2 regions of the Rubrivivax sp. JA1026 genome follow, and region 1 is predicted to be linked to the other one. Evidence: riboswitches for the same ligand, from Rfam matches in the RefSeq annotation. Region 1 holds a riboswitch; the other holds the start of a gene.
What was found. A riboswitch is a leader RNA that binds a small molecule or an ion and turns the genes downstream of it on or off. The one in region 1 is predicted to bind S-adenosylhomocysteine.

Region 1 (14,946 bases):
GGTCTGACCGGGGCGGCCGAGCCGTTACAGCGCCGCGCCGACGGCGTCGGCCCGGGCAAGCTGGATCGCGGCGGCGATCTGCGGCCCCTTGGCGCCGCGGGCCGCGGCGGCCGCCGCCACGGCCGCGGTGTCGACACCGCGAGCGGCCTCCAGCAGCGCCGTCAGGCGTTCACGCTGCGGATAGGGTCGGTCCTCGAGCCCGCTGCGGCCGCGGGCGTCGCATTCGCAGGCCCACAGCGCCTCGGCAAAACGTTCCGGGCGGCGGAAGGCGTCGCAGCGTTCGAGCAGGCGCACGACGGCGGCGGCGCCGAACTCGTTGCTGCGGTGGAGGTTGCCGTGCTCGCGCGCGACCAGGTCGGCCAGCTCGCGGCAGGGGTGGGGCACACGCCAGCGATCGGCCACCGCCCGCGCCAGCGTGGCGCTGCGGCCTTCATGGCCCAGGTGGCGCGGCAGCACGTCGGCCGGCGTCGTGCCCTTGCCCAGGTCGTGCATCAGGCAGGCCCAGCGCACCGTCAGCGGTGCCTGCAGCCTGGCGGCCATGTCCAGCACCAGCATCGTGTGCACGCCACAGTCGACTTCCGGGTGGTGCTCCGGCGGCTGTGGCACGCCCCAGAGCCGGTCGAGTTCGGGCAGCAGCCGCGCCAGCGCGCCGCAGCGGCGCAGGATCTCGAACATGCGGCTGGGCCGCGCTTCCATCAGCCCGCGCGACAGCTCCTGCCAGACCCGCTCGGGCACCAGCGCGTCGACCTCGCCGTCGGCGACCAGGCGTTCGAGCAGCGCCTCGGTCTCCGGCGCGACCGTGAAGTCGGTGAAACGCGCCGCCAGCCGCGCCAGGCGCAGCAGGCGCACCGGGTCCTCGACGAAGGCGTCGGAGACGTGGCGGAAGATGCGCGCCTGCAGGTCGCGCTGGCCGCCGTGCGGGTCGACCAGCGTGCCGTCCTCGGCGCGCGCGATCGCGTTGATCGTCAGGTCGCGGCGCAGCAGGTCGTCTTCCAGCGTCACCGACGGGTCGGCGTGGATCGTGAAGCCGCGATAGCCCGGCGCCGACTTGCGCTCGGTGCGCGCCAGCGCGACCTCCTCGCCGGTCTCGGGGTGCAGGAAGACCGGGAAGTCGCGCCCGACGGGGCGAAAGCCCGCGGCGACCAGCTCCTGCGGCGTGCTGCCGACGACGACCCAGTCGCGGTCGCTCGCCGGCAGCCCCAGCAGCGCGTCGCGCACCGCGCCGCCGACGACGTAGAAACGTCCGCTCATCGGCTGCTGCGGTACGGTTCCTCGTCGGCGATGAAATCGGCTTCGGCCAGCGCGTCGGCGATCCAGGCGGCGACACCCGGCGCGGCGAGCACCCGCCGCACGTAGGCGCGCGTGGCGTCGGACACCGGCAGCGCGTAGCTCACGAGCCGCGTGCAGACCGGCGCGTAGAACGCGTCGGCGGCGCCAAACTCGCCGAACAGGAAGGGGCCGCCGCTGGCGTCCAGCGCCTCGGCCCACATCGCCTCGAGCCGCGCAACGTCGCGCTGCAGCGCCGGCTGCTCGGCCCACAGGCGCTCGCCGACGTCGGGCAGCGCGGCCTCGATGTTCATCGCGCAATGCCGGCGCAGCGCGCCGAAGCCGCCGTGCATCTCGGCGCACAGGCTGCGCGCCCGCGCCCGCTGCTTCGCATCGGCCGGCCAGACGCCGGCCTGCGGGAAACGTTCGGCCAGGTACTCGGTGATCGCCAGCGTGTCCCAGACGGCGAAACCGTCGTCCAGCAGCACCGGCACCAGCCCGGCCAGGCTGACGGTGGCGACCTGGCGGCGGAAGTCCGAGCCCTCGGCGAAGTCGAAGCGCAGCTTGCGTTCGTCGAAGACGATGCCGAGCTGGCGCATCAGCACCCAGGGCCGCATCGACCACGACGAGTAGTTCTTGTTGCCGATCACCAGTTGCAGGCTCATCTCGGGCGTTCTTTCGTTCAGGACGTTCAGCCGCGGCGCGCGTGCCCGCGCCAGCGGTCGTAGCGTGCACGCCCGAAGGCGCGGCCCAGGTAGGCGGGTGCGATCGCCTCCATCGCCGTCGGCGTGATGCCCAGCGCCTCCAGGCCCGGCAGCTTGCCGCTGGCGACGTTGGCCACGCGCATCGAGTCGAGGTTGTCGCGCGACATCAGCGGCGTGCCCGGCATCATCTCCATCAGCAGCGCCTGCAGCCGGCCGACGGCGTCGGGCAGCGGGAACTGCGGCCGTTCGTGGCCCGACCAGCGCCCGGCCAGGCGCACGATCTCCGACAGCGTGTAGACCTTCGGGCCGGCCAGCTCGTAGACCTGGCCGATCGTCGCCTTGTCGTCCAGGCAGCGCACGATGGCCGTCGTGACGTCCTCGATCCACACCGGCTGCATCTTCGCGCCGCCGCCGGGCAGCGGCACGAACGGCGCCATCGCCTGCAGCTCGGCGAAGACGTTGAGCACACGGTCCTCGGTGCCGAAGATCAGCGACGGCCGCACGATGGTCAGCGCGACGCCGGGCGACTGCAGCGCGGCTTCGCCCTCGGTCTTGCTGCGCAGGTAGTTCGACGGCCCGCCGGCGCCGACACCCAGCGCGCTGACATGCAGCACACGCCGGCCGCCGGCGGCGGCACAGGCATGCGCGATGCGCCGCGGCAGCTCGACGTGCACGCGCTGGAACTGCTCGCGGCTGCCGTGCAGGATGGCGATCAGGTTGATGACCGCGTCGGCCTGGGCGACCAGGCGTGCCAGCGTGCGCTCGTCGTGCACGTTGGCCTCGACGAGCTCGACGGTGGGCAGCGAGCGCAGCACGACGCCGTGCGAGAGGCGGCGCGTCGGCACGATGACGCGGCCGCCGCCGCCGCCGTTGCGCTCGACCAGCCGTTCGACGAGCGAACGGCCGACGAAACCGGTACCACCGAGGACGAGAACGTTCTTCATGGTTCAGGGGAGGTCACGATCGACGGGAGGGGCATTCGGGGCGGGCGGGCCGATCGGGCCGCCCAGCCGGGCCTTCAGCGACGGCGGGGTGCCGCCCAGCACGGCGGAATAGTAGACGGCGTTGGACAGCACCTTCTTCACGTAGTCGCGCGTCTCGCCGATCGGGATCGCCTCGACCCACGCGGCGGGCTCGACGGCCGGCGCGTCGCGCCAGCGCCGCGGCCGGTTCGGGCCGGCGTTGTAGCCGGCGGTGGCCAGCGGCTGCGAGCCGGCGAAGTCGTCGAGCACCATCTTCAGGTAGCTCGTGCCCAGCAGCAGGTTGGTGTCCGGGTCGGTGAGCATCGCCGGCTTGTAGTCCAGGCCGATGCGGCGCGCGACGATGCGTGCCGTGGCCGGCATCACCTGCATCAGCCCGCTGGCGCCGACGCTCGACTGGGCGACGGTGATGAAGCGCGACTCCTGGCGGATCAACCCGAAGGCGTAGGCCGGGTCCAGGCCGACGCGGCGCGCGGTCTGCGTCAGCGCGGCGCGGTGCGGCGTCGGGAAGCGCTGGGCGATGTCGATCTCGGCCTTGCTGCGGTCGCTGGTGAAGATGCAGCGGTCCCAGACCTCGCGCTCGCAGGCCATCTGCGCGGCGGCGAGCAGGTCGCGCTCGGCCAGGCCGCGCAGCGAGAAGTTCCACTCGCGCTGGCCTTCGCTGCGCAGGCCCAGGTCGATCAGCTGCAGCGCGCGTGCGAAGCCGGGGTTGAGGCGCGCCGCCTCGCGTTCGGCCGGCTGCAGCGTGCGCGGCGGGGGCGGCAGCACGAACGGCAGCCCCAGATCCTCGGCGGCGAGCTGGCCGTAGAAGTGCATCTGGCCGGCGATCGACTGCAGCATCGCACGCGCCGCCGTGCGGTCGGCCTCGCCGGCGGCGCCCGCCGCGGCGCTGGCGGCCATCGCGCGCGAGCGCCAGTAGACCCAGGCGGCGTCGGCGCGTTCGGCCGGGCTCATGGCGTCGATCGCGCGTGCCAGCAGCGGCCAGCGGTCGGGCGCGTCGCCGGCGCGCAGCGCCGCGCGTGCACCCCAGGCCAGCGTGTCGTCGCTCCAGCCGGGGGCCGATGCGCCGGCCAGCGTCCAGGCGCGGCGGTAGTGGTCCAGCGCCTGCGGCTGCTGCAGCACCGCCGTCCACTTGCCGGTGAAGGCCCAGGCGAAGGCGGCGTCACGCCGGCCCAGGCGCTGCTCCCAGCCGCCGGCGGCGAGCTGCGCGGCGGCGGCCGGCGGGTCGTTGGACGCCAGCTTCAGCAGCGCCAGCAGCGCCACCGCCGGCGCGGTGTCGGTGCGCGCCAGCGTGCGCGCCGGGTTGGCCACCGCGTCGTCGACCGCCTTCGTGGTCTCGGGGCCGAGCAGGGCCACCGCGGCACGCAGCGAGCGCTGCCCGCGTGCCGAGTTCTGGCGCTCGAGCTCGAAGGCCAGTCGGGCCTGCTGCCAGACGTCGTCGGCGTTGAAGCGGCCGGCGGCGAACATCGATTGCGCCAGCAGCGTGCAGCCGTCGTCGGCCTCGCGCTGGGCGTACCAGGCTTCCAGCGCGGCCTGGCGCACGTCGCGCCCGGACTGGTGCTCGATCAGCCGCGTGTAGCAGGTGACCTCGCGGTCGTCGTTCATGCGAAAGCGCGGCACGTCGCGGGCGAAGTTCGCCCAGTCGCGGCGCTTGCCGAGTTCGAGCAGCCAGTCGTTGCGCAGCCGGTCCTCGACGTACTGGCCGCTCCAGCGGCGGTAGAAGGCCTCGACCTCGGTGGCGTCGGCTTCGCGCAGCCGGCCCGACAGGTCCCAGTAGTCGACCCAGGGCGCCAGCGGGTGCGACGCGAACAGCGCCGCGGTGCGCAGCGCCGACAGCCGGGCGCGGTCGCCCTTCTGCGCCGCGGCGCGGGCGTCGAGGATCAGGTCGTCGCCGGTCTGCGCGCGGGCAGCCGGCAGCACGAAGGCCAGCGCGAGCGCGGCGACGGCGACGGTGCGCGCGGGGGCCCGGCGGATGATGCGATGCAGGGCGGTCATGGCTCGGAATCTAGCGGATCGCGAGTAACCGTCGGCCCGCGGCGCGATCAGGCCGACTCCAGCGCGGCCCGCGTGGCGAGCGCCTGCTCGAGCACCCAGTCCTCGAAGGCGGCGAGTTCGGGCCGCTCGCGCCGCGCCGGCCAGCGCACCAGCCAGTAGGCGAACGGCGAGCGCAGCCGCCCGGCCGGACCGAAGGGCTCGACGAGCTCGCCGCGCTCCAGCGACTCGCGCACCAGCGCCAGCCGGGCCAGCGCCACGCCCTGGCCGGCGGTGGCGGCCTGGATCTGCTGGTAGGTGTAGTTCAGGTACAGCCAGCCGCGCGGCTCGAGGTCGGGCACGCCCTTGGCGGCGAGCCAGTGGCGCCAGCTCAGGTACTCGACGCTGGGCAGCTGCGAGTCCTCCTCGAGCAGCGTCATCGGCGCCAGGTCCTCCGGGCGCGCGAGCGGGCCGAGCGCGGGGCTGGCCACCGGCGTCAGCACCTCGCCGAACATCGGCGTCGAGCCCGGCGGCGCGTCATCGGGGTGGCAGTAGCGCAGCGCGAGGTCGAGTTCCGGGTCGTCGAGCTCGACGATGGCGTCGGTGGCCGAGACCCGGATGTCGATGCCCGGGTGCTCGCGCTGGAACTGCTGCAGCCGCGGCAGCAGCCACATCGACGCGAACGACGGCCAGGTCGTCAGGTTCACCTGGCGCCGGCCCTGGGCGACGCGGATCTGGTGCACGGTGGCGTCCAGGCGGTCGAGCAGCGGCGCGACGGTGCGCAGCAAGGCCTCGCCGGCGCTGGTCAGCTCGACGTGGCGCGTGCCGCGCAGCAGCAGCGGCACGCCGATCTCGTCCTCCAGCGAGCGGATCTGGCGGCTGATCGCCGGCTGCGACAGGTGCAGCTCGTCGGCGGCGGCGCGAAAGCCGAGCCGGCGTGCGACCGCCTCGAAGGCGCGCAGCGGGCCGATCGACAGCGGGCGTTGGCGTGGGCGATTCATGCGCTTTGATTATCAATGCGGCGCAGATTTTCGATTGGACCCGGGGTCTTGCGCTGCCGAAAATAGCGGCCAGGCAGTCGAATTCTGGAGTCCGCGATGTCGCAAGCCGTCATGAGCAATCCGCATCAAAACGCACCGTGGGAGTGGGCCGTCGGTCCGGCCATGGCGATGCGCGTGCCGGCGGCGAACCAGCCGCGCTGGCTGGTGGTCTCCGAAGGCCGTGTCTGGCTGACGCGCAGTGGTGCCGGCCCCTACGAAGCCGACATCTGGCTGGACGCCGGCCAGCGCCACGAACTGCCCTGCGGCAGCGAGTGGGTCATCGAAGGCTGGCCCTCGGCGCAGGTCGAGCTGCTCGAGGCGCCGTGCAAGGCGCCGGCGCGTCGCCCGGCGCGTCCTGGCCGCTGGCACGCGCCCTGGGGTGCGGCGCACGCCGCCTGATTCGGCGCCGGAAGCCGCGCCGCAGCGCTCGGTGAACGGGGCCGGGCGCATCGCGCCCGTCTAGGCTGGCCGGGCGCCAGGCCTCACAATCGGAGGTCATGAACCTGCCGTTCCCGCTGCCGCTGCAGCCCTCCCGCGACAAGAAGACGCTGAGGCGCCAGCTCCAGGCCGAACGGCAGTCGCTGGTCGACCGCCACCAGCGCTCGGTGCACCTGCAGGAGGTGCTGCGCGTGTGGCTCATCGGCCGCGTCGAGAACACCATCGGTGCCTACTGGCCGATCAAGGGCGAGTTCGACGCGCTGCCGGCGCTGTACCGCTGGAGCGAGGCCGAGCCCGACCGCCGCATCGGCCTGCCGGTGATGGACCGCGAGACCAAGCAGCTGCGTTTCCATGTCTGGTATCCGGGCTGCCCGATGGAAGAGGACGCCTACGGCATCCCCAAGCCCAAGGACACCGAGCAGTTCGAGCCCGGCCTGCTGCTCGTGCCCTGCGTCGGTTTCGGCCCGGGCGGCGTGCGCCTGGGCTACGGCGGCGGTTTCTACGACCGCACGCTGGCGACGCTGCAGCCGCGGCCGCTGACCGTCGGCGTCGCCTATGCCCACGGCTTCGTGCCCTGGCTCGAGGCCGAGCCGCACGACGTGCCGCTGGACGTCGTCCTCACCGAGGACGGCGTGCACTGGCAGCATCCCGACATCTGAGCGCCGTGCGGCCGCCCGCCGCGCCGGGTGGCCCGTCCTCGAAGACGTCTTCCGGGCGTCGCAGGAGTCCACGATGAGCCAACTGGGTCGCCACCGTGCGCTGCACCCGCTGTCTGCCGCCCTGGCGACTGTCGTGCTGGCGGTCCTGTCCGCCTGCGGCGGTGGTGGCGGCGGCGGCGGGAACGCGGTGGAGGGCACGCTGTCGGTGTCGTCCAACCTCGTCGTCGACGGCGACACCAACGACCCGAACCAGCGCCGCGTCGCCAACGACGACGCCGACAGCGCGCAGCCGATCGCCGCCACCAGCCAGGTGATGGGCACCGTCAACCTGGCCGGCGCCGGGCCCGCCGGCGCCAGCCGCGCCGGCGGCGATCCGGGCGACTTCTTCCGCGTGACGCTGGCCGCCGGGCAGACGCTGCAGCTGGACTTCACCGCCGACTCCGCCACCAACGACCTCGACCTGTACGTCTTCCGCCGCAACGGCGACTCGTACCTGCTGGTCGGCGTGTCCAACGGCGTGTCGCTGTCCGAGTGCGTGCGCATCAGCGCGGCCGGCGAGTACGTCGCGCTCGTCGACGCCTACGCCGGCGGTTCGCTCTACAACCTGCGCATCGCGGCGGCGGGGGCTTCCGGCGCGTGCTTCAACTCGACGGTCACCGGCGGTGCCGGGCCGCTCGTGCCGGGGCAGCTCGTCGTCGGCCTGGACGCCGGCAGCGCGCGCGTGCACGCCGCCGGTGCGCTGTCCCGGACCCACGGGCTGGCGCTGCTGGAAGGCGGCGTGGCGCCCGGGCGGGTCGGCCTGATGGCCCTGGCCGCCGACGAGAAGACGCGCCGCCGCGGCCTGCTCGCGCTGGGCGGCGCCGACGAGGCGGCCTGGCGTGAGGCGCGCCGCCCGGCCTGGATGGACCGCCTGTCCGCCGACTCGCGGCTGCAGGTCGAGACGCTGCAGTACGCCAAGCGCCTGGCGGCGAGCGGGGCCTTCGATCACGTCACAGTCAACCGCCCGCTGCGCGCCACGGCGCTGGTCGGCCGTTTCCCGCCGGACGACCCGCGCTATTCGCTGCAGCGCTGGCACTACGAGCAGATCGCGCTGCCGTCGGCGATGGACACGCTGGTCGCCATCGAGCCGCAGCCGACGCAGCGGCCGATCGTCGCGGTGCTGGACACCGGCATCGTCGCCGAGCATCCCGACTTCGCCGGCCAGATCACCACCGGCTACGACTTCATCCAGGACCCGGCCTCGGCGGGTGACGGCGGCGGCCTCGACGCCGACCCGGACGACCTGCGCAGCGCCGCGTCGCAGCCGTCGTTCCACGGCACCCACGTTGCCGGCACCGTGGCCGCGGCCAGCTTCAACGGCGACGGTGTCGCCGGGGTTGCGCCGATGGCGCTGGTGATGCCGCTGCGTGTGCTCGGCCGGGGTGGCGAGGGCACGTTCTACGACGTCCTGCAGGGCCTGCGCTACGCGGCGCGGCTGGCCAACGACTCGGGCCGGTTGCCCGAGCGGCGCGCCGACGTCGCCAATCTCAGCCTGGGCGGCGCCGGCATCGCCTGCGACGCCGCCACCGTCGCGCTGCTCGGCCAGGTGCGGGCCCAGGGCACGCTGGTCGTCGCGGCGGCCGGCAACGACTCGGCGCGCGACGCCGGGCGGGTGGCGGCGGTGAACTACCCCGCCAACTGCGCTGGCGTGCTCGCGGTCACGGCCACCGACGCGCAGCGCGGCCTGGCCTACTACGCCAACGGCGGGGCCGAGGTGGCGCTGGCCGCGCCCGGCGGCGACATGCGCGTCGCGACCACCGGCAGCGGCCTGCCCGACGGCGTCTACGGCACGCTGGCCGGCTTCGATGCCGGCGGCGTGCGCGTGCCGACCTACGGCGCCTTCCAGGGCACCTCGATGGCGACGCCGCACGTCGCCGGCGTGCTGGCGCTGATGCGCTGGGTCCACCCGGCGCTGACGGTCGACGAGGTGGACGCGCTGCTGCAGTCCGGGCAGCTGAGCGATGACCAGGGGGCGGCCGGCCGCGACACCGCCTACGGCTGGGGCATCGTCAACGCGGCCAAGGCGGTGCGGGCCGCGCTGGCGCTGAAGAACGGCGGTGCCGTGCCCGGGGCGCAGGGCGTCCTGGAGACCCAGCCGTCGGCGCTGGACTTCGGCACCACCACCACCGGCCTGGACTTCGTCGTGCGTGCCACGGCCGCCACCGACGAGACCGTCACCGGCGTCGCGGCCGACAGCGTCGCGGTGACGGTCGCCGCCGTCGCGGTGGACGCGGCCGGCCTGGGCCGCTACCGCGTCACGGTGGACCGCAACGCCCTGGCCGCAGGCGTCTACACGCCGACGGTCACGGTGCAGACCAGCCGCCGCACGCTGAGCGTCACGCTGGCCGTGCAGAAGCTGGCCGCCACGACAGGCGTCGACATCGGCCCGATCTACGTGCTGGTATACGACACCGCGACCCGGGAGGTGGTGCGGCGAGGCCTGGTGCGCGCCAGCGGCGGCGTCTATCGCTACCGCGTCGACGGCGTGCGCTCGTCTTCGGTGGCGATCGTCGCCGGCAGCGACTACGACAACGACGGCAGCCTCTGCACCAGCGGCGAGGCCTGCGGCGCCTACCCGGTGCTGGGCGCGACCCTGACCCCGGTGGACCTGACCGGCGACCGCGGCGGGCTGGACTTCCTGCTGTCGGCGCTGGGGGCCGCAAACGCGGAGGCCGCCTCGCGGGCGGCCTCCTGGAAACGCTAGGACGTTGGACACGCGGCCCGGCATGGCCGGGCTCGCGGGGGCATCAGAAGCGCTTGCCGATGCCGATGCCGACGAGCAGCGGGTCGACCTTGAAGGTGCCGTGGTCGGTGCCGCCGATCGAGACGTCGGTGCGGATCTGGACCTTCTTCACGTCGACGTTGAACAGCCAGCCGTCGCCCAGCGGAACGTCGACGCCGACGTTCAGCGCCGCGCCGAAGCTGTTCTTGTCGATCTTCGCGCCGGGAACGTCGAGGTCGACGCTCGAGAAGCGGGTGTAGTTGATGCCGGCGCCGACGTACGGGCGGAAGCCGTTCAGGCCGGTGAAGTGGTACTGCAGCGTCAGCGTCGGCGGCAGGTGCTTCAGCGTGCCGATCTTGGCGCTGCCGGCCTTCACGTCGTGCTTCTGCGGGTAGGTCAGGATCAGCTCGGTGGCCAGGTTCGGCGTCCAGAAGTAGGTGATGTCCACTTCCGGGAACGTCTTCGAGTTGGCGTTGAGGTCCAGGTCCGTGCCCTTGTTGGCCGGATCCAGGTACAGCGCGCGGCCGCGGACGATCCAGGAGCCGGAGTCGTCGGCCTGGGCCTGGGCCAGCGGGGCGGCCAGACCGGCCGACAGGGCGACGAGGGCGAGCGCGGTGCGCTTGAACATGGAGAAACTCCTCAGCTTTTGATCTGGCCACATGGCCTGGATCAATTTGGCGCGCCTGCGCAAACGTCAACTTTGAGCTGGCGCAAAGCCCTAGGGGCAAACACCAGTTCCGCCGGCTCTTGTGTTGCTCTTGACCGACGTCAGGCGTCTTGAGCCAAGCCGAGTCTGCGGCAGATCTCCAGCGAAAGCGAGGACTGGTTCAGCGTATAGAAATGCAGCGCCGGAGCACCGCCGGCGATGAGCCGTTCGCACAGCCGCGTGACGACCTCGATGCCGAAGGCGCGCACCGACGCGGTGTCGTCCATGAAGCCTTCCATCTTCAGCGCCACCCAGCGCGGGATCTCGATGCCGTCGCGCGCGGCGAACTGGGCGATGCGCGCGTAGTTGTGGATCGGCATGATCCCCGGGACGATGGGCACACGCACGCCCAGCTTGTGCACCTCGTCGACGAAGTGGAAGTAGGCGTCGGGGTTGAAGAAGAACTGCGTGATCGCCGAGTTGGCGCCGGCGCCGACCTTGTTCGCGAAGTGCTCGAGGTCGCGGCGCGCGTAACGCTGCTGCGGGTGGTATTCGGGGTAGGCGGCGACCTCGATGAACCAGTCGTCGCCCTGGGTGCGGCGGATGAACTCGACGAGCTCGCTGGCATAGCGGAACTCGCCCGCGGTCGCGGTGCCGCTGGGCAGGTCGCCGCGCAGCGCGACGATGCGGCGGATGCCCTGCTCGCGGTAGGTGGCCAGGATCTCGGCGATGTTGGCTTCGGTGCTGCCGACGCAGGACAGGTGCGGCGCGGCCTCGTGGCCCATCGCGGCGATGGCCTTGACGGTGTCCAGCGTGCGCTCGCGCGTCGTGCCGCCGGCGCCGTAGGTGACGCTGAAGAACTCGGGGTTCACCGCCGCCAGATCCTGGACGACGGTGCGCAGCTTGTCCGCGCCGACCGGCGTGTTCGGCGGGAAGAACTCGAAGCTGACGGGCGTGGTGCTCATGGGCGAACTCGCGGGCGGGCATGAGAGAAGCGGGCCGTGTCCGCCTCTTGGCGGAACAGCGGCCCATCAAGCAAGCGCCGCGACCCGGCTCTGCCGGGCCGCGGGGGAGCGCCGAAGGCGCTGCGGGGGCTCAGTACCGGTACGTATCCGGCTTGTAGGGCCCTTGCTTGGGCACGCCGATGTAGGCCGCCTGCTCTTCGGTCAGCTCGGTCAGCTCGGCGTTGAGCGTCTTCAGCTGCAGGCGCGCGACCTTCTCGTCGAGGTGCTTGGGCAGCACGTAGACCTTGCCGACCTCGTAGTAGTCGCTGTGCGTGAACAGCTCGATCTGGGCGATCGTCTGGTTCGCGAACGACGAGCTCATCACGTAGCTCGGGTGGCCGGTGGCGCAGCCCAGGTTCACCAGGCGGCCCTTGGCCAGCATGATGATGCGCTTGCCGTCCGGGAAGATGACGTGGTCGACCTGCGGCTTGATCTCCTCCCACTGGCACTTGGCTTCGAGCGACGCGACGTCGATCTCGTTGTCGAAGTGGCCGATGTTGCAGACGATCGCGTTGTGCTTCATCTTCGCCATGTGGTCGAAGGTGATGACGCTCTTGTTGCCGGTGGCGGTGACGAAGATGTCGGCCTTGTCGGCGGCCCAGTCCATCGTCACGACGCGGTAGCCTTCCATCGCCGCCTGCAGCGCGTTGATCGGGTCGATCTCGGTCACCCAGACCTGGGCCGACAGCGCGCGCAGCGCCTGCGCGCTGCCCTTGCCGACGTCACCGTAGCCGGCGACGACGGCGATCTTGCCGGCGACCATCACGTCGGTGGCGCGCTTGATGCCGTCGACCAGCGACTCGCGGCAGCCGTAGAGGTTGTCGAACTTGCTCTTCGTGACCGAGTCGTTGACGTTGATCGCGCGGAACAGCAGCGTGCCCTTGGCCGACATCTCGTTCAGGCGGTGCACGCCGGTCGTCGTCTCTTCGGTCACGCCGATGATCTCGGCGCTCTTGCGGCTGTACCAGGTCGGGTCGACGGCGAGCTTGGCCTTGATCGCGGCGAACAGGCAGGTCTCTTCCTCGCTCGTCGGCTTGTCCAGCACCGACAGGTCCTTCTCGGCGCGCTTGCCCAGGTGCATCAGCAGCGTCGCGTCGCCGCCGTCGTCGAGGATCATGTTCGGGCCTTCGCCCGGCGTGCCGGCGGGGCCGAACTCGAAGATGCGGTGGGTGTAGTCCCAGTAGTCGGTCAGGTTCTCGCCCTTGTAGGCGAAGACCGGCGTGCCGCGCTCGACCAGCGCCGCGGCGGCGTGGTCCTGGGTCGAGAAGATGTTGCACGAGGCCCAGCGCACCTGCGCGCCCAGCGCCTGCAGCGTCTCGACGAGCACCGCGGTCTGGATGGTCATGTGCAGGCTGCCGGTGATGCGCGCGCCCTTGAGCGGCTGGCTCTCGGCGTACTCGCTGCGGATGGCCATCAGCGCGGGCATCTCGCACTCGGCGATGTTGAGTTCCTTGCGGCCCCAGGCGGCGAGCGACAGGTCGGCGATCGCGTAATCGGGGTGGTGCTGTGCTTTCAGGACGGCGTTCATCACGGGGCTCCAGTTCGGTTGGAACCCGCGCGGCAGGCGTCAGGGGAGGTTCAAGCGCATCGCCCACCACCCACGACGTCAGTCGAGCGGGTGAGCGCAGTTGCAATGGGGGTGAGATTTCCGAGCCTGGCCTCAAGCGGGTGAGGTTGCAACGCTCCTCGGAAACGGTGCGCGATTGTAGCCACGGGCCGGCCGCGCGCGAAACGGCGCCGGCCCGCGGCCGGGGTCAGGCGTCGGCGGCCGGCGTGAATTCGTCCGCGCGGAAGCTGGCGATCGCCGCGCGCCCGACGAGCAGCGTGTCGACCGTGCCCAGCGTGTGCAGGTCCTTGTTCGAGTACGGCAGGCGGTGCAGCAGGTAGCGCATCGCGTTCAGGCGCGCGCGCTTCTTGCAATCCGACTTGATGACGATCCACGGCGCGTCCGAGGTGTCGGTGTGCAGGAACATCGACTCCTTGGCGCGGGTGTAGTCGTCCCACTTGTCCAGCGAGGCGACGTCGATCGGCGACAGCTTCCACTGCTTGAGCGGGTGGGCGCGGCGCTCCTTGAAGCGGCGGCGCTGCTCGTCGCGGCTGACCGAGAACCAGAACTTGAACAGGTGCACGCCGCTGCGCACGAGATGGCGCTCGAACTCCGGCGCCTGGCGCATGAACTCGTCGTACTCGTTGTCCGAGCAGAAGCCCATCACGCGTTCGACGCCGGCGCGGTTGTACCAGCTGCGGTCGAAGAGCACGATCTCGCCGCGTGTCGGCAGGTGCTGGATGTAGCGCTGGAAGTACCACTGGCCGCGTTCGACGTCGCTGGGCTTCTCCAGCGCGACGACGCGCGCGCCGCGCGGGTTCAGGTGCTCCATGAAACGTTTGATCGTGCCGCCCTTGCCGGCGGCGTCGCGGCCCTCGAAGAGGATCACGACACGCTGGCCGGTCTCCTTGACCCAGGCCTGCAGCTTCAGCAGCTCGACCTGCAGCCGGTACTTCTGGCGCTCGTAGCTGCGCCGCGACATCAGGTTCTTGTACGGGTAGCCGCCGTCGCGCCAGCCGGGGCGCAGCTCGAGGTCGGGGTCGACGCCCTCGGGGACGACGGTCTCGCGTGCGAACAGCAGCCGGCGCAGCGCCTTGGCCTCGTCGGGCGAGGCGCCGGCGATCAGCGCCTGCATCTGGCGCAGCCACTCGCCATCGGGGCCGGCATCGCCGTTGGCGTGCGCGGCCAGCACGTCCTTCAGTGCCATCGCGGTCGCGGTCTGGTGGCGCTCGGCGGCACGCTGCACGACGCTGGCCTCGATGGCCGGCGCCGACAGCGTCGGCGCGGTGTCGCCGCTGGCGACGGCACGCGGGCGACGGGGGCGTCGCGCAGGCTTGGGGGGCGGGGGGCTTGCGGCAGAATCCTGGGCCATGAGACGCGCTCGCGACGTTTCGACCTGCCCATGATCGACCGTCCAGCCGAGCTGTCAATTATCTTGAGTCAAGCCGTCGACCTCGTCCCCGCCGCACTTCACGGCAGCCTCGGCGTCTTCACCGACATTGACGACACGCTGACCGCCGAGGGCAGGATCGATCCGCCGGCCGCCGCCGCGCTGGCCGAACTGCGGGCCGCCGGCGTGCCGGTGATCGCGATCACCGGGCGGCCGCTGGGCTGGTGCCTGCCGCTGCTGGGCGCCTGGCCGCTGGACGCGATGGTCGCCGAAAACGGCGGCGCGGCGCTGATCCCCGACGGCGACGGTGCACGCGTCGAGTTCGCCCAGCCCGCGGCCGAACGCGTGCACAACGCCGAGCGCCTGCGCGCCGCCGCGGCGCGCGTGCTGCACGAGGTGCCGGGCGCGACGCTGGCGCGCGACAGCGACGGCCGCGTCACCGACATCGCCGTCGACCATTCCGAGTTCGCCCGGCTGGACGAGGCGCAGATCGAGACCGTCGTGCGCCTGATGCGCGACGAAGGCCTCACCGCCACCGTCA
Region 2 (14,946 bases), 310 kb from region 1:
TGTCGCCGCTCGAGTCCGGGGTCAGGTCTCGAGAGACCTGACCCCGTCGGCCGCTCGGAAGTCCGGGGTCAGGTCTCGCAGAAGTCTGGGGTCAGGTCTAGAAGTCCGGGGTCAGGTCTTGCGAGACCTGACCCCGCCGGCCGCTCAGCTAGACCCCGCCGGCCGCTAGACCCCGCCGGCCAGACTCACCCCGCCAGCGCCGCCTCCAGCGCGTCGACGAACATCGCCGCGACGTCGAAGCCGGTCTGCTGCTGGATCTCCTGGAAGCAGGTCGGGCTGGTGACGTTGATCTCGGTGATGCGCTCGCCGATGACGTCCAGGCCGACGAGCAGCAGCCCGCGTGCCGCCAGCACCGGGCCCAGCGCCTCGGCGATCTCGCGGTCGCGCGGCGTCAGCGGCTGGGCCACGCCCTTGCCGCCGGCGGCCAGGTTGCCGCGGATCTCGCTGCCCTGCGGGATGCGCGCCAGCACGTGCGGCACCGGCTTGCCACCGATGATCAGCACGCGTTTGTCGCCCTGCACGATCTCGGGCAGGTAGCGCTGGACCATCAGCGTCTGCGTGCCGCCGGCGTTCAGCGTCTCGATGATGCTGCCCAGGTTCAGGCCGTCGGCGCCGACGCGGAAGATGCCCATGCCGCCCATGCCATCCAGCGGCTTCAGGATGATGTCGCGGTGCTCGGCATGGAAGGCGCGCACCGCCGCGGCGTCGCGGGTCACCAGCGTCGGCGGCGTGAACTGCGGGAACTCCATGATCGCCAGCTTCTCGGGGTGATCGCGCAGCGCCGCCGGCTTGTTGAAGACACGCGCACCTTCGCGTTCGGCCTGGCCGAGCAGGTGCGTGGCGTAGAAGTATTCGCTGTCGAACGGCGGGTCCTGGCGCATCAGCACGGCGCCGGTGTCGGCGACGCGCGTCTCGGCGGTCTCGACGACGCGGAACCAGTCGTGTGCGTCGCCGGTGAGTTCGATGCGGCGCGTCGTCGCGACGACGCTGCCGCCGCTGTGCCAGCGCAGCGCACGCGCTTCGCAGTGCAGCAGGCCGTGGCCGCGGCGCGCGGCCTCGCGCATCATCGCGAAGGTGCTGTCCTTGGTGGTCTTGAAGCCTTCCAGCGGGTCGGCGACGAAGAGCAGGTCCATGCAGGGTCCTAACGGGTGGGGCGCCAGTGTTGCACGGCCAGCGCCAGCGCGCCGGCGACCACGCCCCAGAAGGCGGCGCCCACGCCCCACAGGCTCAGGCCGCTGGCGGTGACGAGGAAGGTGATCAGCGCCGCCTCGCGGCTCTTCTCGTCCTTCGTCGCGATCGCCAGACCGCTGCCGATCGTGCCCAGCAGCGCGAAGCCGGCCAGTGCCAGCACCAGCTCCTTCGGGAAGGCGGCGATCAGGCCGACGACGGCGCCGCCGAGCAGGCCGACGACCACGTAGAACAGGCCCGCCATCGTCGAGGCCCAGTAGCGCCGCGCCGGGTCCTCGTGGGCTTCGCGGCCCATGCAGATCGCGGCGGTGATCGCCGCCAGGTTCAGCGCGTAGCCGCCGAACGGCGCCAGCAGCAGCGAGGCGATGCCGGTCGTCGCGACCACCGGCGACACCGGCGTGTCGTAGCCGGCGGCGCGCTGCGCGGCGACACCCGGCAGGTTCTGCGAGGCCATCGTGACGATGAAGAGGGGCAGCGCCAGACTGATCGTCGCCGCCAGGCTGAACTCGGGCATCGTGAACACCGGCTCGGCCCAGTGCCAGGCGATGCCGCCCATGTGCAGCTGGCCGCGCGCCGCGGCGATCACCGCGCCGACGGCGAGCACGCCAGGCACCGCGTAACGCGGCCACCAGCGCCGGCCGGCCAGGTAGGCCAGCAGCATCGCGAAGACCAGCGTGAACTCGTGCTGCATCGCGCCGAAGGCGTCGAAGGCGAACCGCGCCAGCACGCCGGCCAGCAGTGCCGCGGCCAGCGACTGCGGCAGCCGGTTCATCACGCGCGCGAACAGCCCGCTGGCGCCGGCGGCCGTGATCAGCAGCGCGCAGAGCACGAAGGCGCCGACCGCCTCGCCCATCGAGAAACCTTGCCCGGCGGTGGCCAGCAGCGCCGCGCCGGGCGTCGACCAGGCGGTCAGCACCGGCTGGCGGTACCAGAGGCTCAGGCCCGCGCTGGTCAGCCCCATGCCCAGGCCCAGCGCCCACATCCACGACACCGTCTGCGCCGGCGTCGCGCCGAAGGCCGCGGCGGCCTGGAAGACGATGACCACCGAACTCGTGAAGCCCACGAGCACGGCGACGAACCCGGCGACGACGGCGGGCAGGGACAGGTCGCGCAGCGAGATCCGCGCTCGCATCGTCTCAGGCACTCAGATCTCGACCTTGGCGCCGAGCTCCACGATGCGGTTGGCCGGCAGGTTCAGGAAGTCGCCGGCCGCGGCCGCGTTGCGGTGCATGCTGGCGAAGAGCTTCTCGCGCCACATCGCCATGCCGCTGCCCAGGCTGGGGATGATGGCGTCGCGGGACAGGAAGTAGCTGGTCTCCATCTCGTCGAGCGGCACGCCGCGGCCCTGAAGCAGCTTCAGCGCCTCGGGCACGTCGGGGTCGTTCATGAAGCCGAAGTGCAGCCGCACCTGCCAGCAGCGGTGGCCCAGCGGCTCGACCTCCAGCCGCTTGTCGAAGCCGATCCACGGCACCTCGTGGTGCTGCACGGTGACGAAGACGTTGAAGTCGTGCAGCACCTTGTTGTGCTTCAGGTTGTGCATCAGCGCGTTGGGCGTCAGCCCGGCCTCGCCGGACAGGAAGATCGCGGTGCCCGGCACGCGTGTCGGCGGGCTGACGAACACCGCCTCGAGAAAACTCTTCAGGTCGATCGCTTCGTCGCGCAGGCGCTCGGCGACGAGCCGGCGGCCGTCGACCCAGGTGCGCATCAGCGTGAACATCGCGATGCCGATGACCAGCGGGAACCAGCCGCCGGCCAGCAGCTTCAGCACGTTGGAGGCGAAGAAGGTGATGTCGATCGCGAAGAAGAAGCCGGTCGCGCCGAGCGCCAGCCACAACGGGTACTTCCAGCCGTGGCGGATGACGAAGAAGGTCATGATCGTCGTGATCGTCATGTCCAGCGTCACCGTGATGCCGTAGGCCGCGGCCAGCTTGGACGAGCTGCCGAACAGCCCGACGGCGAGCACGATGCAGGCGTACAGCCCCCAGTTCACGAACGGCACGTAGATCTGGCCGGTGTCGCGCACCGAGGTGTGCACCACACGCAGCCGCGGCAGCAGGCCGAGCTGGATCGCCTGCTTGGTCACCGAAAACGCCGCGGTGATCAGCGCCTGCGAGGCGATGACGGTGGCCGCCGTCGCCAGCAGCACCAGCGGCAGCCGCGCCCAGCCGGGGGCGAGCAGGAAGAACGGGTTCTCGACGGCCGTCGGGTCCTCGAGCAGCAGCGCGCCCTGGCCGAAGTAGTTGATCACCAGCGCCGGCGCCACCAGCCCGTACCAGGCGATGCGGATCGGCAGCTTGCCGAAGTGGCCCAGGTCGGCGTAGAGCGCCTCGCCGCCGGTGACCACCAGCACCACCGAGCCCAGCGCGATGAAGGCGATCAGCGGCTGGTCGACGATGAAGTGCAGCGCGTAGGTCGGCAGCATCGCGATCAGCACCCCCGGGTGCTCGGCGATCTGCGGCGCGCCCAGCGCGATCAGTGTCGCGAACCAGACCAGGGTCACCGGCCCGAAGGCGCGGCCGATGCCGCCGGTGCCGAAACGCTGCACCGTGAACAGCCCGGTCAGCACGATCAGCGTGATCGGCACGACCCAGTGCTCGAGCTGCGGTGCGGCCACTTCCAGGCCCTCGACGGCCGACAGCACCGAGACTGCCGGCGTGATGACGCCGTCGCCGTAGAAGATCGCGGTGCCGAACATGCCCAGTGCCAGCAGGCCGCGGCGCAGCCGGGGCTTCTCGGCGACGGCCGTCGTCGCCAGCGCCAGCATCGCGATCAGGCCGCCCTCGCCGCGGTTGTCGGCGCGCAGGATCAGCAGCACGTATTTCAGCGAGACGATGATCGTCATCGTCCAGAAGATCAGCGACAGCACGCCGAGGATGTTCTCGCGCGACATCGGCACGTGGCCGGCGTGGAACACCTCCTTCAGCGCGTACAGCGGGCTGGTGCCGATGTCGCCGTAGACGACGCCCAGCGCGCCGAGCGTGAGCGCGGCGAGGGCGGCAGGCGTGCGGGGGGTGGGCGGGTGCGGGGTCACGAGACGACGGCCGTCGCGGCCGCGCAGTGCGGCGCGATCGTAGCGAAAGCCGGGCCGACGTGCGCGCGCACGCCGGCGGGCCGCGCTCGGTTACTCGTAGATCTCGGCGTCCGGGTCGGTGGCTTCGAGCTCGTAGGCCGCGGCCAGCATCGCCAGGCGGCCGATGACGCCGTACATGTAGAAGCGGTTCGGCGCGCTGGCGCCCGGCTTGGCGCCCGGACGCGGCAGCTGCGTCGACTCGGCGAAGGCCAGCGGCACGACGTCCGAGCCCGGCGCGTTGAGGTTCTCGTCGATGCCGCGTTCGCCGTGCACGCGGTAGAAGCCGCCGACGACGTAGCGGTCGATCATGCAGACCACCGGCTCGGCGGCGGCATCGGCCACGCGCTCGTGCGTCGGCACGCCTTCCTGGATGATGACCTCGCCGATGGGCTGGCCGTCCTTGGCGACGCTCATGCGCTCGCGGGTGAGCCGGCTCAGCTCGTCGAGCTCCTTGGCGTCGCGCACCGTCATCACGCCCATGCCGGCGGTGCCGTTGTCGGCCTTGACGACGACGAAGGGCTTCTCGGTGATGCCGTATTCCTTGTACTTGCGGCGCACCTTGGTCAGCAGCTGGTCGGCGGCGGACTGCACGCATTCCAGGCCGGTGGCCTCGCCGAAGTCGACCTGGCCGCACTGCCCGAACATCGGGTTGATCAGCCAGGGGTCCATGCCCAGCAGCTTGGCGAACTTCTTGGCCACTTCCTCGTAGCTGCGGAAGTGGCGGCTCTTGCGGCGCACCGCCCAGCCGGCGTGCAGCGGCGGCAGCAGGTACTGCTGGTGCAGGTCCTCGAGGATCGCCGGCGTGCCCGCCGACAGGTCGTTGTTCAGCAGGATCGTGCAGGGGTCGAAGTCCTTGAGCCCCAGGCGGCCGCGGGCGCGCACCAGCGGCTCGAGCAGCAGCGTGCCGCCATCGGGCAGCGCCAGCGGCACCGGCGCCTTCAGCTCGTCGTCCAGCGCGCCCAGGCGCACGTTCAGGCCGGCCTGGTTGAAGACCTGGATCAGGCACTGCAGGTTGGCCAGGTACCCGGGGCTGCGCGTCTGGCGCTCGGGGATCAGCAGCAGGTTCTTGGCTTCGGGGCAGATCTTCTCGATCGCCGCCATCGCCGCCTGCACCGCCAGCGGCAGCATCTGCGGCGTCAGGTGGTTGAAGCTGCCGGGGAACAGGTTGGTGTCGACCGGCGCGAGCTTGAAGCCGGCGTTGCGCAGGTCCACCGAGGTGTAGAACGGCGGCGTGTGCTCCATCCACTCGAGCCGGAACCAGCGTTCGATCGCCGGCATCGACTCCAGGACGCGCGCCTCGAGCTCGTTGATCGGGCCGGTGAGAGCGGTGACGAGATTGGGGACCATGGCCAGGCGGGAAGGGTGGGGCGGAAATTCTGGCACGTGGGGACGGCGGGGCGAAGCACAAGCGGCGTGCCCGGCCGCGCCCGCATCCGTCCGCACCATGAAAAAGGGCCGCCCGAAGGCGGCCCTGGTGTCGCGGAGCAGGCGGCTTACTTGTTGTAGGCCGTCTCGCCGTGCGAGGTGATGTCCAGACCTTCGCGTTCCTCTTCCTCCGGGACGCGCAGGCCGATCGTCAGGTCGACGATCTTGTACGAGACCGCGGCGACGACGGCCGACCAGACGATGGTCACGCCGACCGCCTTGGCCTGGATCAGCACCTGGGTCAGGATGTCGTTGGAGCCGACCGAGGCCGTGACCCAGTCGGTCACCAGGCCCGGGCCGCCGAGCGCCTGGTTGTTGAAGACACCGGTCAGCAGCGCGCCGACGATGCCGCCGACGCCGTGCACGCCGAACACGTCCAGAGAGTCGTCGGCGCCCATCAGCTTCTTCAGGCCGTTGACACCCCACAGGCAGGCGAAGCCGGCGACGAAGCCGATGACCAGGCCGCCGACGATGCCGACGTTGCCCGCGGCCGGCGTGATCGCCACGAGGCCGGCGACGGCACCCGAGGCGGCACCCAGCATCGAGGCCTTGCCCTTCATCAGCGCTTCGCCGATGCACCAGGCCAGCACCGCGGCGGCGGTGGCGGAGAAGGTGTTCAGGAAGGCCAGCGCGGCGCTGTTGCCGGCTTCGAGGGCCGAGCCGGCGTTGAAGCCGAACCAGCCGACCCACAGCAGCGAGGCACCGACCATCGTCAGCGTCAGGTTGTGCGGGGCCATGGCTTCCTTGCCGTAGCCGATGCGCTTGCCGATCATGTAGGCGCCGACCAGGCCGGCGACGGCGGCGTTGATGTGCACCACGGTGCCGCCGGCGAAGTCCAGCGCGCCCCACTGCCACAGCATGCCGGCCTTGGCGTTCATCGCTTCGACGACTTCAGGGCCGGTGTAGGCGTCCGGGCCCATCCAGTACCAGACCATGTGGGCGATCGGCGTGTAGCTGAAGGTGAACCACAGCACCATGAACAGCAGCACGGCGGAGAACTTCACGCGTTCGGCGAACGCGCCGACGATCAGCCCGCAGGTGATGGCCGCGAACGTGGCCTGGAAGGCGACGAACACGATCTCGGGGATCACGACGCCCTTGCTGAAGGTCGCGCCCATCGCGAACGCGCCGGTCGCGGGGTCGAAGACGCCCTTCAGGAACAGCCGGTCGAAGCCGCCGATGAAGGCGTTGCCCTCGGTGAAGGCCAGGCTGTAGCCGTAGACGACCCACAGCACGGTGATCAGCGAGAAGGTGACGAACACCTGCATCAGCACCGACAGCATGTTCTTGCTGCGCACCAGGCCGCCGTAGAACAGCGCCAGGCCGGGGATCGACATCATGATCACCAGCAGCGTGGCGACGAGCATCCAGCTGACGTCACCCTTGTTGGGCACCGGAGCGGCCACCTCGGCGGCGGCTTCGGCGACTGCGGAGGCGGCTTCGGCGGGGGCCGCGGCCACGGCGGAGACGGCGTCGGAGGCGGCAGCGGCGGCCGAGGCGGCATCCTGTGCCAGCGCCACGTCCACCGAGCCGAGGAGCGCGAGCCCCACGGCCAGGATCGAGAGCAGTTTCTTCATGATGGGGTGGTTTCTCTGGTTGGTCTCGGGTCGCGCCTTCAGAGGGCGTCGGAGCCGGTCTCGCCGGTCCGGATGCGAACCACCTGCTCGAGCGAGCTGACGAAGATCTTGCCGTCACCGATCTTGCCGGTGCGGGCAGCGCCTTCGATCGCCTCGATGACGCGGTCGACGATGGCCTCGTCGACGGCGGCCTCGATCTTCACCTTGGGCAGGAAGTCGACGACGTACTCGGCGCCGCGGTAGAGCTCGGTGTGGCCCTTCTGGCGCCCGAAGCCTTTCACCTCGGTCACGGTGATGCCCTGAACGCCGATGCCGCTGAGGGCCTCGCGCACTTCATCGAGCTTGAATGGTTTGACGATCGCGGTCACCATCTTCATGGTCGGTCCTCTGGTTCCTCTAGGGTTGCGTGTGCCCGCCCGCCGACGGCGCGCCGGAGCGCGACGTGCGGACGTGGCCGGCCTTGGCGACGGGGATGTGCTTCGGCACCGGATGCGCGCGGCCCGTTGCCTGCACCGCGGGAGTCGCTGCGGTGTCGGGGCCGGCCGGGATCAGTCTCTTCATGAGGGGCTGCAGTGCGGAGGTGACGAGTGCCGCAGCCGCTACTGCAGCTTCCATGCCAGTCGCTACAAAAGGTGACTGCACCGTCGAGGCGGGGCCGCCACCGCCGGCAGCGTGTGCACGCGCCCGTGCATCCCTCTTTTGGTGCACTCCTTTGGTGCGGTCCCGGCCCCCCGTGCGCGCCCGGCACGGGCCGGACAATCGCCGCCGGGAGGTGGACGATGAGCCTGGCGGTCGTGATGAGCCGCGCGCTCGACGGGCTGGACGCGCCGGCGGTGCACGTCGAGGTGCAGCTCGCCAACGGCCTGCCGAGCTTCACGCTGGTGGGCCTGGCCGACACCGAGGTCAAGGAGTCGCGCGAGCGAGTGCGTGCCGCGCTGCAGTCCAGCGGTTTTTCGTTCCCGCACAACCGCCGCATCACCGTCAACCTGGCGCCGGCCGACCTGCCCAAGGAGTCCGGACGCTTCGACCTGCCGATCGCGCTGGGCATCCTGGCCGCCGACGGCCAGCTCGACGCGCCGCGGCTGGCGGCCTGCGAGTTCGCCGGCGAGCTGTCGCTGGCCGGCGAGCTGCGCCCGGTGCGCGGCGCGCTGGCCCTGGCGCTGGCCGCCCGGCGCGACGGCGGCGGCCGCACGCTGGTGCTGCCGGCGGCCAGCGCCGGCAGCGCGGCGCGTGTCGCCGGGCTCGACGTGCGCGGCGCGGCGACGCTGCTCGAGGTCGTGCAGGCGCTGCTGCCCGGCGAGGCCGCCGAGCCGTTGCCGCCGGCGCTGCCGCCGCCGGCCGAGCCCGGCGAGGCGCCGCCCGACCTGCGCGACGTGCGTGGCCAGGCCGCGGCCAAGCGCGCGCTGGAGATCGCCGCGGCCGGCCAGCACTCGCTGCTGCTCGTCGGCCCGCCGGGAGCCGGCAAGTCGATGCTGGCCGCGCGCCTGCCGGGCTTGCTGCCGCCGATGGACGACGACGAGGCGCTGGTCGCCGCCGCGCTGCAGGGGCTGGCGCCGCAGGCGCTCGACGGCGCGGGTTTCGGCCGCCGCCCGGTGCGCTCGCCGCACCACAGCGCCAGCGCGGTGGCCCTGGTCGGCGGCGGCTCGCCGCCGCGGCCCGGCGAGATATCGCTGGCCCACGGCGGCGTGCTGTTCCTCGACGAGACGCCCGAGTTCCCGCGTGCGGCACTGGAGGCGCTGCGCGAGCCGCTGGAGACCGGGCGCATCACGATCTCGCGCGCGGCGCGCCAGGCGCAGTTTCCGGCGCGTTTCCAGCTCGTCGCGGCGCTGAACCCCTGCCCCTGCGGCTGGCTCGGCGCTTTCGCCGCCACCGGCCGCGCCTGCCGCTGCAGTGCCGACGCGGTGGCGCGTTACCAGGGCCGGCTGTCGGGGCCGCTGCTGGACCGCATCGACCTGCAGATCGAGGTGCCCGCGGTGCGGCCTGCCGAGCTGATGGCCGCGCCCGACGGCGAGGCCACGGCGGTGGTCGCCGCCCGTGTGGCCGCGGCGCGCCAGCGTCAGTTGGACCGCCAGGGCGAGCCCAACGGCCTGCTCGACGCCGCGCGCACCGACGCCTGCTGCGCCGCCGAGCCGGCCGCACGGCGCTTCCTGCAGGCCGCGGCCGAGAAGCTGGGCTGGTCGGGCCGGCGGCTGCACCGCACGCTGCGCGTCGCGCGCACGATCGCCGACCTGGACGGCGCCGCGTCGATCGGCGTCACCGCGACGGCCGAGGCGCTGCAGCTGCAGCGCGGGCTCGGCCGCGTGGCTTGAGCGGATGCCGCGGCCTGCGCGGCCGCGGCGACCTCAGCGCCGCTGCGTCGCCAGCCGGCGTTCGGCGTCCTCCGGGCTGATGCCTTCGCGCGCGGCGAAGTCGGCCACCTGGTCGTCGCCGACCGGGCCGACGTTGAAGTAGCCCGCTTCCGGGTGCGCGAGATAGAAGCCGCTGACGCTGGCTGCCGGCGTCATCGCCAGGTTCTCGGTCAGGCCCATGCCGATCTCCGAGGCCTTCAGCAGCTCGAACATCGCACGCTTCGGGCCGTGGTCAGGGCAGGCCGGGTAGCCCGGCGCCGGGCGGATGCCGCGGTAGCGTTCGCCGATCAGCTCGTCGACGGCCAGCGCCTCGTCGGGCGCGTAGCCCCAGAGCTCGGTGCGCACCCGCTGGTGCAGGCGTTCGGCGAAGGCTTCGGCCAGGCGGTCGGCCAGGGCCTTGACCATGATCGCCGAGTAGTCGTCGTGGGCCTCGGCAAAACGCTGGGCGCGCTCCTCGCAGCCGATGCCGGCGGTGACGGCGAACATCCCGATCCAGTCGGGCTTGACGCCTCGCGGCGCGACGAAGTCGGCGAGGCTGCGGTTGGGCCGCGGCACGCCGTCGATCACCGGGCGTTCGCCCTGCTGACGCAGCGGCGTCCAGCGCATCGCGACCTGGCTGCGGCTGTCGTCGGTGTAGACCTCGATCGTGTCCTCGTCGACCGTGTTGGCCGGCAGCAGCGTGACGACGCCGTTGGCCTGCAGCCAGCGGCCTTCGATGAGGCGCTCCAGCATGCGCTGGCCGTCGGCGAAGACGCGCCGTGCGGCCTCGCCGACGATCTCGTCGTCGAGGATCGCCGGGTAGGGGCCGGCCAGGTCCCAGGTCTGGAAGAACGGGCCCCAGTCGATGACGCGCGCCAGGTCGGCCAGGTCGTAGTGGCGGAACAGGCGCCGGCCCGGCGCACGCGGCGCCGGCGGCTCGTAGGCCGCCCAGTCGGGGCGGGCGCGGTTGGCGCGCGCGGCGGCCAGCGTCACCAGCGGCGTCGCCTTCTTGCTGGCGTGCAGCCGGCGCACGTGCTCGTAGTCGGCGCGCACCTCGGCGACGTAGGCCGTCTGGCGCTCCTCGGACAGCAGGTCCGAGCAGACGCCGACGCTGCGCGACGCGTCGGGCACGTAGATCACCGGGCCGTCGTAGTGCGGCGCGATCTTCACCGCGGTGTGCACGCGGCTGCAGGTGGCGCCGCCGATCAGCAGCGGCGTGCCGCGCTCGCGGAACCAGGCGTCGCGCTGCATCTCGGCGGCGACGTGCTGCATCTCTTCCAGGCTGGGCGTGATCAGCCCCGACAGGCCGACGATGTCGGCGCCTTCGACACGCGCCTTCTCGAGGATGTCCTGGCACGGGACCATCACGCCCATGTTGACGACCTCGAAGTTGTTGCACTGCAGGACGACGGTGACGATGTTCTTGCCGATGTCGTGCACGTCGCCCTTGACGGTGGCGATGACGACCTTGCCCTTGGGTTTGACGTCGCCGCCGGCGTCCTGCAGCGCCTGCTTCTCGGCCTCGATGTAAGGCAGCAGGTGGGCCACCGCCTGCTTCATCACGCGCGCGCTCTTGACGACCTGCGGCAGGAACATCTTGCCCTGGCCGAAGAGGTCGCCGACGGTGTTCATGCCGGCCATCAGCGGGCCTTCGATGACATGCAGCGGCCGCCCGCCGCGGGCCTCGATGGCGCGCCAGGCTTCCTCGGTGTCGGTGCTGATGAACTCGGTGATGCCGTGCACCAGCGCGTGCGCCAGGCGCTCCTCGACCGTGCCGGCGCGCCAGGCCAGGCGCGCCGAGTCGTCTCGGGCCGCGCCCTTGGCGCGCTCGGCGATCTCGATCAGGCGCTCGGCGGCGTCGGGCCGGCGGTTCAGCACCACGTCCTCGACACGTTCGCGCAGCTCGGCGTCCAGGTCGTCGTAGACGCCGACCATGCCGGCGTTGACGATGCCCATGTCCAGGCCGGCCTTGATCGCGTGGTACAGGAAGACGGTGTGGATCGCCTCGCGCACCGGGTCGTTGCCGCGGAAGCTGAACGAGACGTTGCTGATGCCGCCCGAGACCTTGGCGCCGGGCAGGTTCTGCTTGATCCAGCGTGTCGCCTCGATGAAGTCGACGGCGTAGTTGGCGTGCTCCTCGATGCCGGTGGCGATCGCGAAGACGTTGGGGTCGAAGACGATGTCCTCGGGCGGGAAGCCGACCTCGTCGACGAGGATGCGGTAGGCGCGCGCGCAAATCTCGGTCTTGCGCTGGTAGGTGTCGGCCTGGCCCTGCTCGTCGAAGGCCATGACGACGGCGGCGGCGCCGTAGCGGCGCACCAGCTTCGCCTGGCGCTTGAACTCGGCCTCGCCTTCCTTCAGCGAGATCGAGTTGACGATGCCCTTGCCCTGCAGGCACTTGAGCCCGGTCTCGATGACGCTCCACTTGGAGCTGTCGACCATCACCGGCACACGCGCGATCTCGGGCTCGGTGGCCAGCAGCTTCAGGAAGCGGTCCATCGCCGCGGCCGAGTCGAGCATCGCCTCGTCCATGTTGACGTCGATGACCTGGGCGCCGTTCTCGACCTGCTGGCGTGCGACCGACAGCGCGTCCTCGAAGCGGCCTTCGAGGATCATGCGGGCGAAGGCGCGCGAGCCGGTGACGTTGGTGCGTTCGCCGATGTTGACGAACAGCGTCCCGTCGCCGATCGAGACGGGTTCGAGGCCCGACAGGCGCATCGCGGGCAGGGCAGCGGTCATCGTGTCACTCCGGAGGAATGGGACGAGCGCCGTTGCCTGGGGCCGCGGCGGGCGCCGCGGCTCGCCCCGAGCCTGGTGGCCGACGCCATCGCAACGCTCCTCGGGGCGGAGCCCGCGATTTTATCGGCTGTGCGCGGTCAGATGGGCCAGCGGGCCGGCGGTGCTGATGCCGGGGCCGGCGCGGCGCGCGCCCGGCGGCGGCGCCTCCAGCGGCGCCTCGTCGAAGCCGGCGATCTCCTCGCGCGGCAGCTCGGCGACACGCTCGGCGCCGCGGCGCATCGCCACGCCGACGGCCAGGATGTCGATGACGAGCAGGTGCAGGATGCGGCTGATCATCGGCACGTGCGTCGACGGGTCCTCGAGGTGGTCGACGATGATCGCGACGTCGGCCTTCTTCGCCAGCGGCGACTGGCTGGCGGTGATCGCCAGCACCGGCGTGCCGCGTTCGTGGGCCTTGTCGGCCACCGCCAGCAGGTCCTCGACCTGGCCGCTGCTGCTGATGATGACGGCGACGTCGGTCGGCCGCATCACGTTGGCTGTCAGCACCTGCAGGCGGTGTTCGGTGACGGCCATCGACGGCACGCCGAAGCGCAGGAACTTCAGCTGTGCGTCGTCGGCGACGACGCCGTAGTGGCCGACGGCGAAGAACTCGACACGCTCGGCCGCGGTCAGCAGGTCGATCGCGCGGTCGATGGCGTCGCGGTTGAGCTGGTCGCGCACCTGCAGGATCGCCGACGCGGTGTTGCCCAGCACCTTGACGCCGAGTTCCAGCATCGTGTCCTCGCCGGTCACCTGGGTGTGCGTGACCGGGATCGTGCCGGTCAGGCTGGAGGCCAGGCGCAGCTTGAAGTCGGACAGGCCCTCGCAGCCCAGCGAGCGGCAGAAGCGGATCACGGTCGGCTGGCTGACCGACGCGGCGCGTGCGATCTCGGCGATCGGGTCCGACAGCGTCGGCCGCGGGTGCGCGAGCACGTGGTCGGCGACGCGGCGCTCGGCCGGCGACAGCTTGTTGCGCACGCGCCGGATCAGGCCGAGCACGGCGGTGTCCTGCTGCGCGTCCATGCGCCGCAGCTGCTCGGCGAGGATCGCCGAGGCGCCGGCGAAGGTCGCGTTGTCGGCGGTGACGACGAAGGTCGGGATCGTGCGCACGTAGTCGCTGAAACGGCCCTTGTCCTCGAAGCGGGCACGGAACGGCGAGCGTTCGAAGTACTCGCCCAGCCGCGGCACGATGGCGCCGCCGATGTAGATGCCGCCGAAGGCGCCCAGCGTCACCGCCAGGTTGCCGGCGGCGGTGCCGAGGATCGAGCAGAAGGCTTCCACCGCCTGCAGGCACAGCGCGTCGCCGCCGTCGATCGCGCGGCGTGTGATCTCGGTGGCCGCCAGCGGCTCGCCGCCGCGGCCTTCGGAGACGGCGCGGTAGATCAGCTCCAGCCCCGGGCCCGACAGCAGGCGCTCGAAGGACACGTGCTCGTGCTGGCGCGCGGCGTAGCGCAGGATCGCGATCTCGCGTTCGTCGCGCGGCGCGAAGCTGGCGTGGCCGCCTTCGGTGCCCAGCGCGATGTAGCCGTCGGCCGTCGGGATCAGGCCCGAGACGCCCAGCCCGGTGCCGGCGCCGATGACGCCGATGACGCTGCGCTCGCGCGCCTCGCCGGGGCCGACCTGGCGGCGCTGGGCGTTGGACAACCGCGGCAGCGCCATCGCCAGCGCGGTGAAGTCGTTGATGACGACCAGCGTCTGCAGCCCCAGCCGCTCGCGCATCTGCTCGATCGAGAACTGCCAGTGGTAGTTCGTCATGCGCACCAGGTCGCCCTCGACCGGGTTGGCGATGGCGACGGCGGCGTGTTCGATGCTCTCGGCCAGCGCGGCCGGCAGCGAGCCCAGATAGGCGCGCACCGCGGAATGGAAGTCCGGGTGCGCCGCGCAGGGAATCGAGGCGACGTGGCCGAAGACCGCGGGGGCGGCCTCGACGGCGAAGCGGGCGTAGTTGCCGCCGATGTCGGCGATCAGGCGGGGGTGTTCGAAAGGCGTCATGGCCGTTGGCGAGCTCCGGGCCGTCTGACGGTGCGGCCGGGGTAACGATGTAGCCGGACTACCGATCCCGTCAGATCCGCGTCCAAGGGTGCCTGCACCAGAAGGTGGCCAGGACAGCCCTGCTTCAAGGAAGCCCAAGCAGGCCGCGTGCCCGGCGAGCCTGGGGTCAGGGGGAAGCCCTCAGTTGCCCTCATGCAACATTGGCTTGTCGCGCACTTGTAGTTTTGCTACCTTTTCTCCGCTTTGCAAGCATCTTGCCGTGCATCGCAGCGGCGCCGATCCGGCGCGCCTGGTTCGAGTCGAGGAGGGCTTGCGTGAACCATCACCCGATCGTCGCCGTGTGCGCCGGCCGGCCCTCGTCGAGCGCGGCGGGGGAGGGATTGTCGTGAACCTCGACGCCGCGGCCGGGCAGACGTGGCTGGTGGCCGACATCGGCGGCACCAACGCCCGTTTTGCGCTCGTCGACGGCCCCGGGGGCGCGCCGCGCGACATCCACCGCGTGCGCTGTGCCGACCATCCCGGCCCGGTCGAGGCCGCGGGCGCCTACCTGGCCGAGCGGCAGGCCGCGGCCGGGGCTGCCTGGCGCCCG

Region 2: it holds a riboswitch for S-adenosylhomocysteine, as region 1 does, so the genes downstream of both, metH (methionine synthase) here and ahcY (adenosylhomocysteinase) in region 1, are expected to answer to the same signal.

The regions. Positions count from the first base shown of each region.
Region 1 covers NZ_JAALCQ010000002.1:581,256-596,201, forward strand. Annotated here, with positions in the region: gene G5B56_RS06305 (DUF2905 domain-containing protein) at 1-7, shown strand, start outside; gene G5B56_RS06310 (multifunctional CCA addition/repair protein) at 25-1,251, opposite strand; gene G5B56_RS06315 (glutathione S-transferase family protein) at 1,248-1,931, opposite strand; gene G5B56_RS06320 (complex I NDUFA9 subunit family protein) at 1,958-2,914, opposite strand; gene G5B56_RS06325 (transglycosylase SLT domain-containing protein) at 2,918-4,945, opposite strand; gene G5B56_RS06330 (LysR substrate-binding domain-containing protein) at 4,993-5,922, opposite strand; gene G5B56_RS06335 (DUF2917 domain-containing protein) at 6,019-6,360, shown strand; gene G5B56_RS06340 (5-formyltetrahydrofolate cyclo-ligase) at 6,459-7,058, shown strand; gene G5B56_RS06345 (S8 family serine peptidase) at 7,132-9,801, shown strand; gene G5B56_RS06350 (OmpW family protein) at 9,845-10,447, opposite strand; gene metF (methylenetetrahydrofolate reductase [NAD(P)H]) at 10,588-11,430, opposite strand; gene ahcY (adenosylhomocysteinase) at 11,561-12,997, opposite strand; S-adenosyl-L-homocysteine riboswitch at 13,083-13,163, opposite strand; gene ppk2 (polyphosphate kinase 2) at 13,224-14,387, opposite strand; gene G5B56_RS06370 (HAD-IIB family hydrolase) at 14,418-14,946, shown strand, end outside.
Region 2 covers NZ_JAALCQ010000002.1:273,257-288,202, forward strand. Annotated here, with positions in the region: gene gshB (glutathione synthase) at 186-1,133, opposite strand; gene G5B56_RS04965 (benzoate/H(+) symporter BenE family transporter) at 1,142-2,320, opposite strand; gene G5B56_RS04970 (potassium transporter Kup) at 2,333-4,219, opposite strand; gene gshA (glutamate--cysteine ligase) at 4,310-5,605, opposite strand; gene G5B56_RS04980 (ammonium transporter) at 5,752-7,260, opposite strand; gene G5B56_RS04985 (P-II family nitrogen regulator) at 7,299-7,637, opposite strand; gene G5B56_RS04990 (YifB family Mg chelatase-like AAA ATPase) at 8,040-9,569, shown strand; gene metH (methionine synthase) at 9,603-12,326, opposite strand; S-adenosyl-L-homocysteine riboswitch at 12,344-12,434, opposite strand; gene G5B56_RS05000 (glucokinase) at 12,447-14,357, opposite strand; gene glk (glucokinase) at 14,743-14,946, shown strand, end outside.